One region of the Actimicrobium sp. CCI2.3 genome, then DNA from elsewhere that is predicted to be linked to it. Evidence: predicted binding sites of a transcription regulator. Region 1 holds the regulator's gene; the other holds the start of a gene.
What was found. The regulator LexA, encoded in region 1, represses DNA repair genes until DNA is damaged. The targets are predictions, from matches to a motif close to ACTGTATNNNNATACAGT.
Positions count from the first base shown of each region.

Region 2: a site for LexA is predicted at 2,498-2,515, ahead of QN370_RS17115 (error-prone DNA polymerase). Genes of this name have one in related genera too.

Region 1 is NZ_JASJWR010000003.1:164,304-168,735, forward strand. Features, by position in the region: gene QN370_RS03130 (glycosyltransferase family 39 protein) at 143-1,657, shown strand; gene lexA (transcriptional repressor LexA) at 1,788-2,450, opposite strand; gene rpsF (30S ribosomal protein S6) at 2,671-3,039, shown strand; gene priB (primosomal replication protein N) at 3,055-3,375, shown strand; gene rpsR (30S ribosomal protein S18) at 3,362-3,652, shown strand; gene rplI (50S ribosomal protein L9) at 3,690-4,142, shown strand; gene QN370_RS03160 (replicative DNA helicase) at 4,274-4,432, shown strand, end outside.
Region 2 is NZ_JASJWR010000034.1:16,836-21,267, reverse strand. Features, by position in the region: gene QN370_RS17120 (chemotaxis protein CheW) at 1-2,268, opposite strand, end outside; gene QN370_RS17115 (error-prone DNA polymerase) at 2,527-4,432, shown strand, end outside.

The sequences.
Region 1 (4,432 bases):
ATTGGTCGTGATGGTGTTCATTTTTTTGGGTTTGACCGGTCACGACCCATGGAAAGCGGATGAGGCTTATGTTTTCGGAGTGATTCACACGATCCTGGAGACAGGTAATTGGCTGATCCCTACTATTGCGGGTGAGCCCTTCATGGAAAAACCTCCTCTGTACTACTGGGTGGCGGCGGTGTGCGTCTATCTGCTCGGGGGCTGGATGGATCAACCTGATGCCGCGCGCATGGCGTCTGGTTTATTCATGACGATCAGTGCGTTCGCTATCGGGTCTGCAACGCATGCATGGTGGGGCAAAGGCGCGGGACGTTATGCGCCGCTGCTGTTGCTCGGCTGTCTGGGCACTTTGACGCAAACGCACATGATGATGCCGGACGTGCCACTGCTGACCGGTTTTGCCCTGTCGGCCTGGGGTTTGTCACGCATTCTGTCGCTGCCGAAGACGGGAGGGGTGTTGCTAGGCCTAGGCGTTGGTGTCACTTTTTTGTCCAAAGGCATACTTGGACCGGCAGTCATCGGCATGACTACACTGATGTTGCCAGTGTGTTTTAACGAGTGGCGCAACGGGCGGTATGCGCGCGGCCTCGTCGTTGCCTTTTTTGTCGCCTTACCCATGTTGTCCATTTGGCCGTTTCTTCTGCACGACCGCTCGCCTGGCCTGTTCATGGTCTGGTTCTGGGAAAACAACTTTGGCCGTTACTTTGGTTTCTCGGGCGTGCGTTCAGGCACGGAGCATCCGAAAGGATTCTGGCTGCAAACGTTACCGTGGTTCACGTTTCCTGCATTGCCACTGGCATTGTTTGCGCTATGGCGTCAGCGATTCGTGGCATTGACTCATCCGGCAATGCAATATGGACTGATCTCCACCCTGGTGATGTTGCTGGTACTGTCTTTTTCCGAGTCAGTCCGTGCCGTGTACGCCTTGCCGCTACTGGTTCCGCTAGCGATACTGGCAGCACCAGCGGTTTCGCATATTCCACAGCTGGCAGACTGGGCGTGGACGAAAATCAGTCAATGGTTATTCGGGCTGCTGGCCGCAGTAATCTGGCTGGGATGGGCCATCATGATGGCAACCGACGCAACCCCTGCCTGGCCGAGGCTGCTGCGCGTCTTGCCGTCCGACTTCATTCCGACGTTTGATCTGCCGATTTTTTTGATGGCGCTGACGCTAACCTGTGTTGCCTGGTGTGCGTGTCGTTGGTTTCGACGGTATCCGGCCTATGGGCTGACCACTTGGTTTACAGGGATGACGCTGACGTGGGCTTTACTGACAACGCTGTGGATGCCGTGGCTGGACTATGCAAAAAGCTATCAGCGCGTGTTCTCGGCAATTCCGTGGCCGTCCTCGGTCGATTGCGTTACCAGTATCGGCATGGGGGAAAGCGAGCGTGCAATGCTGAACTATGTGGCCCATCGCATTACGATCCGGCGTGAACTGTTCCCTGCGACTAAATGCCGTGCGCTCTTGATGCAAGGTTTTGTCGCAAGCGGCCCCGGAGAAGTTGACTTGTCTGTCTGGGAGCCCGTCTGGGACGGTGCACGGCCTGGAGATGAGTGGCAGCGTTTCTGGTTGTTCCGTAACCGCGTGGACGCTCCCATGCCGGACATCGCCAGCATCAAGTTCGACAAGAAGCTGGCATTGGAAGCGCGCTGATAGCGTCAACGTGCATTTGTGAGGGAGCGATCTCCAGTCCTTCTTGCACTGGGCGGTGCTTGCCGATCTCGACGCGTTACCCGCGATGCAGATGCTCCGGTCAATGCAAGAAGCCGTGCTCAATCCTGATTCAGTTCCAGCTGCGCAGCAATCCGACCGCCAATCCTTCCAGTGAAAAATCATCCCGTTCAGGGTCAATGCGGATAGCTGCGAAGTCGGGATTCTCCGGCAGCAGTTCGATCATTTCACCGGTCTTGTGATAGCGCTTGACCGTGACATCGTCGCCAAGGCGTGCCACGACAATCTGCCCGTTGCGGGCACTGTCGGATTTTTTGACGGCAATCAGGTCCCCGTCGATGATGCCGGCATCGCGCATCGACATGCCGCGGACCTTCAGCAGGTAATCAGGCTTGGCAGTAAACAGGGAGGGGTCGACCTGATAGGTTGCTTCGACATGTTCCAGCGCCAGGATAGGTGACCCTGCCGCAACCCGTCCGACTAACGGCAAACTCAGTTGCATCAACGCAGGGTGCGGCAGCACAAGTTGATGGTTATGTCGCTCGGTGGCCAGTTCGACGGCTGACTTGATCAGCCTGATGCCACGCGATGTGCCCGGTGAAATTTCAATCGCGCCTTTTCGTGCCAGTGCTTGCAAATGTTCTTCGGCAGCATTGACCGAGCGAAAGCCAAGTTCCCTGGCGATTTCTGCGCGTGTCGGAGGAAATCCGGTATTGGTGATGGCGTCACGGATCAGGTTCAGGATCTGTTCCTGCCGCGCGGTAAGTTTGATCATGATGATGACAGCGTCGCTGTGTGGATAAACAGGCTGTAGTTTTATACAGTGAGCGGTCAAATGCAAGTCATTACAGGGTTGGCATCAACCATTTCCGGGCAAACGGGCGTAATCATTGAGTTTTGTCAGCTTTGCGGGTATCCTTGCCGACTTTCCTCTTCCCACACTCGTCTTGACGCCGGGGTGGGCGTTATTTTCAATCCGTCCAACAGGAGATTGCATGCGTCATTATGAAATAGTATTTATCGTCCATCCGGATCAGAGCGAGCAAGTGCCCGCCATGATCGAGCGCTACAAGGCTGTCGTTGCAGCCCACAGTGGCGTTGTTCACCGCGTTGAAGATTGGGGTCGTCGTCAGATGGCTTACCTGATCCAGAAGCTCGCCAAAGCACACTATGTTTGCATGAACATCGAATGCGACAACGAGACCCTGGTCGAAATCGAAACCGGTTTCAAATTCAATGATGCAGTCCTGCGTCACCTGACCGTCAAGCTGAAGAAAGCCGAAACCGCTCCTTCGCCAATGATGAAGGCAGTACAAAAGGAAGATGCGGCCAAAAGCCATCGTTCCGAGGCACCTGCAGCGTAATTGTTACCAGGAAGAGTGAATCAGCTTCAGTTTGTTGCCAGTATCGCCGAGCGTGAATTGATGCGCTACACACCGGCAGGCATCCCGATCGTGTCCGCGAAATTGCAGCACGCCTCGAAGCAAACCGAAGCCAGGGTAGAACGACAAGTCGAGTTCGAGATTTCCGCCATTGCAGCAGGCGAAATTTCAGGCCGGTTTGATCAAGCCCCATTGGGTGCGTTGTTCCACTTCACCGGTTTCCTGGCGCGCAAGAACCGCAACAGTAAAAGTCTCGTGTTTCACATCATTGATTTCGAACCAACCTCAGATACAGGAGCCTCAAATGGCATTCGGTAAAAAATTCGACAAGAACAAGCTCAAGCTTAAAGAAAAACGCAAACAACAGAACCCATTGTTCAAGCGTAAGAAATTCTGCCGCTTCACCGCTGCACACGTGGAACAGGTCGACTACAAAGACGTCGATACGCTCAAGGATTTCGTTCAGGAAAACGGCAAGATCATGCCAGCACGCCTGACCGGTACCCGCGCTCACTATCAACGTCAAGTCGATACCGCAATCAAGCGCGCACGTTTCCTCGCGCTGTTGCCGTACACCGACCTGCATCACGCGTAACTGACGCAAACGTCAATTACCCAATTCGGAGAAAAATATGCAAATCATTTTGTTAGAAAAAGTCGTCAACCTTGGCAATCTTGGCGAAGTCGTCAAGGTCAAGGATGGTTATGCCCGTAACTTCCTGATCCCGCAACGCATGGCGCGTCGTGCGACCACCAGCGCTGTCGCTGAATTTGAAGTCAAGCGTGCAGAACTGGAAAAAATCGCTGCCGAGAAATTGGTCGAAGCCCAAGCCCATGGTGAGAAACTGGCCGGCATGACCGTTCAGATCTCGCAAAAGTCGGGTGTCGATGGTCGTCTGTTTGGTTCGGTAACCAATGCAGACATCGCCGATGCACTGACCAAGCAAGGTTTCGCTGTCGAGAAATCGCAAGTGCGCCTGTCAACAGGCCCATTGAAGACAACTGGTGATCATCCGATCCTGGTCGCCTTGCACACCGATGTGCTGGTTGAAGTAATTGTTTCCGTACTGGGTCAGCACGCTTAATTCTTGAGTGCAGTGCCTTGCAGAGAAGCCGGATTCGTCCGGCTTTTTTTATGCCTGTCAGAATCGTTGTCGCCGTAATATTGCAAGAATGCAGCCCGGGTCCGGCTTGCCCAGCAGGTATAATCCGGGTCATGAACAAACGTGAACGCTCCGACGCCCGCCCTGATTCAGGGCCTGAATCCCGTGGTGAATCTCGCCCTGAATCTCGCTCTGAATCTCGCTCTGAATCTCGCTCTGAATCTCGCTCTGATTTTCGTTCCGGTTCGCGCCCGGATATCCAGCTCGACGCG
Region 2 (4,432 bases), on a different contig from region 1:
CCAGACAAAATCGTCAGCCATGCCGGGCTGTGTGCCGGCAATCGGAACGATGCCGAGACACCCGCACCCAGTACCAACGCCGATCGATATCGGTGCCACGCGAGACGCCGGCAACGCTTCGCGCACCTGATCGGCGGCGATTGCCATTAGCGCTGTACCAACGAAAAAAGTGGCCAGTTCCGGACCTTCAGCCTGCGCGCCGGCCGGTGCAAATGCGGCGACGACGTCGATGCCAGCCACCGCGTGCCGGGTCACTTCGCCGACCGATGACAGGACGACGGCAATCACATCGGCACGATACGAATCACTGACCTTGAATTCGCGATAACCATGCGACACCGTGCAACCGAGCAGTGCGTAGCGGCCCTCGTCAATGACGACGCGCGACGCACTCTCGCCATTATCGAGTGCGAGCAATGCGCTATCGATGTCAAGCGTGGTACCAATGGGCCGGGCCGGATCGGTGCTGGCAATGATGGTGCCGCGCCGGTCCACGAAAAAAGCCTGCGTGTCAGGCTTGTCGCCAATACCACCGCGCAGCATCGCGGCAAATTCCGGCGTGGCATCAAACACGATGCCAATACCGCCGAGGATTTGCGATGCCTGCAAGGGGTTGCGAATGGCTGCGTGATAGACGTAAGTCGGCGCATTCCCGTACCGTGCCGATGGCGCAAAGGGCGAGACGTGGTAGTCCTGGGTACTGCGCAGCGCCAGTACCTGCTGCAGTGTCGCGGCATCGACCATGGTGTCAGTACCGGGTCCGGTACTGGCCACAATCCGGCCCGTGCGGTCGTACACGAACAGGCAGGCATAGACGGTATAGAGGCCGTTGATGGTGGCGAGGATATGCGTCATTGCAGCACTATCCTGTGCGCCAGGCTGTGGTATCGCCAGCAAGCGCTGCAACTCTGGCGATAGCGCCCACCAGCGACAATCATTGGCACGTTCGTAGAGGTTGCGATCGAGCAGGTCGACCAGCAAATTCGTCACATATTCGGCATCGTGCAGACCGGCTGCCAGCACGGTATCGAACAAGCTGTGGATTGATTCGGCAAACAGCGTATTGCTGCGCGCGCCGGTCTCGCTGATCTGTTCGAGGACGGTTTTAAGGCTGACCGAGCCGGCACCTTGAGCGCTCGTGACCTGACCATTCCAGACCACCCGCCGTATCGTCTCGGCGGTGCTGTCGGCTGCGCCCATGATGTCAAATAGCGCCGGACAAAATGACCGCGCATGGACCAGCAAGCCATCAGCTATCCCGGCATCCAGCCCGGACAACATGCTCGCCTGAACACCACCGAAAGCGATATCGAGCGGAATCATGACTTGTCCCTGCCAACCCTGCGGCCCCGGATAGCCCTGGTAACCGGCCGAACCCGTCGTGCACACCAGGTATTCGCGCCCTCCTGACATCATCATGCGCGGCGTCGCGTCATGGTTGACGGGGACCCGTGTACCAAGCGGCATCCAGCCGGGATCGGCACTGGCAATAACGCTGCCGCCAGCATCAAGCAATAGCATGTTCGAGCGTCCGGCCGGATCACGGTGCGTCGAAAATATCCGCGCCATTTCTTCTTCAAAGGCGAAGCACAGACACAGCACGCCCACCACGGCACCCGTCTCGGGATGACACAGTCGACGCGAATAGATCAGCGCATCACGCTTGCCCGGGCACAGGTCACTCGCGCGGAAGGTCTCGACATAATTGTCACAGGCAAGGGTGCGGGCAATCAGCGCGTCGTCACTGCGGCTCACCGGCTGCGACTGGTCAAGCTGAACCAGTACGTGCCCCGCCAGGTCCAGCACGATGATCTGGTCATACACCGTGTACTTGTCGCGGTAGGCGCGCAGTCGCTGTCGCATTGCGTGCACGTCGGCATCAAGGCCGGCGGCGAATGCACACAGGGCTCCATCGGTCGCAAGAAAGCCGACATCAGCGGTGCGTTCAAACAAATTGCGCACCACGATCTCGATCACGTAAGCGGACTTGGTCATCAACGCCGCATGAACGTTGCGCAACTTTTCGCGTGCCAGGTTAATCACCAGCTCTTCTTCAAGCTGATGAAAACGCGCCCGGGTCGCCGCCATCGTCGGCAGGATGGCACCGGCCTCGCGTGGACAGTTCATCCTCGCGGACGATTCGATCAGACGCCATATCAGGTTCAATTCATGCAAGGACTGCGCACACTTGCTGACATCGCGCATGTAGGGCAAAAAAGCATCCACCGGGAAGGAAGCGTTCAAGACATTCGAGGGGCGGGAAGACATGGCAGGCTCACGCAGGTTGGCATCCGGGAATCAGGAAACAGGCGACGCTGCATCGCCTGCCATACTTTTAGTGCCACTTAAGTAACCAACTATATCTGCGCAGAATACCGTGAAGCAAGAAAATAATTGACCTCCGGAAAACTTTTTTATTGCCTCATTAAAATCAGATATCAGTGACCCACCCGAGACGCACCAGCGACCCCCTGCGGAGACCAGTCAATTTTTCAGAACTGTTTTTATATACAGTATTATTAGCCAATGCCCCAACAACTCCCTCCTTATGTTGAACTCCACTGCCTGTCGAACTACACGTTCCTGCGTGGTGCCTCGCACCCCGAAGAATTGATCGAACGGGCCGCCGGCCTTGGTTATGCGGCACTGGCTATCACCGACGAGTGCTCGCTCGCCGGTGTCGTACGCGCCCACATCGAAGCCAAAAAACACGGCCTGGCATTGCTGATCGGCACCGAAGTCAAGCTGCGCTGCGGTATGACACTGCTGCTACTGGCAACCAACCGCCAGGGCTACGGCAATCTGTCGCAGCTGATCACGAATGGCCGGCGACGCGCCGACAAGGGCAGCTACCAGTTGGCCATCGAGGATTTTGCAACGCCAGAACTGGCCGGCCTGCCAGATTGCCTGGCGATCCTGTTACCCGAACGCGCACATGACGATGCACAACGGCTGCAACAAGCGCAGTGGCTTGCGCGTGTTTTCGCTTCGCGCGCGTGGATCGCGGTCGAACTACTGCACCGCATTGATGACGATGTCTGGTTGCAACAGTTGTCCGCGCTGTCACAGCAAACCGGTTTGCCGCTGGTCGCCAGCGGTGATGTCCACATGCATGTGCGCTCGCGCAAACCGCTGCAGGATACGGTCACTGCAATCCGGCTCGGCAAGCCGATTGCCGAATGCGGACTGGCATTGCAAGCCAATGCCGAACAGCACTTGCGCTCGCGCTTGCGGCTCGCGCAACTGTATCCGCGCGCGCTGCTGGAACAAACGCTGGTGGTCGCGCAGCGCTGCACGTTTTCACTGGATGAACTGCGCTATGAATATCCGCTGGAAATTGTGCCAGCCGGTGCCACCCTCGACGGCCACCTGCGCAACCTGACCTACGAAGGCGCGGCACGCCGCTTCATCGCCGGCATTCCGGCCAAGGTGCAGGAACAGATCGAACATGAACTGGCGCTGATCCACGACATGGCCTACGAGCCGTATTTTTTGACCGTGCACGACATCGTGCGCTTTGCCCGCAGCCAGGACATCCTGTGCCAGGGCCGCGGTTCGGCGGCCAATTCGGTGGTCTGCTATTGCCTCGGGATTACCGAGGTCGATCCGGAACGCATGTCGATGCTGTTCGAGCGCTTCATCTCGAAAGAGCGTAACGAGCCACCCGATATCGATGTCGATTTCGAGCATCAGCGACGTGAAGAAGTGATCCAGTACATCTATCGCAAATACGGTCGTCATCGCGCTGCGCTGACCGGTGTGCACATTACTTACCGGCCGCGCTCGGCACTCAAGGATGTCGGCAAGGCGCTGGGCATCGACTTCGACCAGATCAACCGCTTGTCGCACTCGCATCAATGGTGGGAAGACGGCCAGGTCAGCGACGAGCGCCTGCGCGAAACCGGCTTCGATCCCGACGCCTCGCTGGTGCACAAACTGCTGGAGCTGACCCGCACGCTGGTCGGTTTTCCACGCCACCTGTCGCAGCATCCGGGCGGCTTTGTCATCGCGCGCGACAATCTGGCCAGGTTGGTGCCGATCGAAAATGCCGCGATGCCAGATCGCAGCATGATCGAATGGGACAAGAATGACCTCGATGCACTTGGCATCCTCAAGATCGATGTGCTGGCGCTGGGCATGTTGTCGGCGATCCGGCGTGCGCTCGACCTGATCGGCCTGCGTCGTGGCGATGTCTTCACGATGCAGGATGTGCCTGCCGAAGACCCGGCTACCTACGACATGATCTGCGCCGCCGATACCGTCGGCGTGTTCCAGATCGAGTCGCGCGCGCAAATGTCAATGTTGCCGCGCCTGCGCCCCGAGAAGTTTTACCACCTCGTGATCGAAGTCGCGATCGTGCGGCCGGGGCCGATACAGGGTGGCATGGTGCATCCGTACCTGCGTCGCCGGCAGGGACTGGAACAAGTAACCT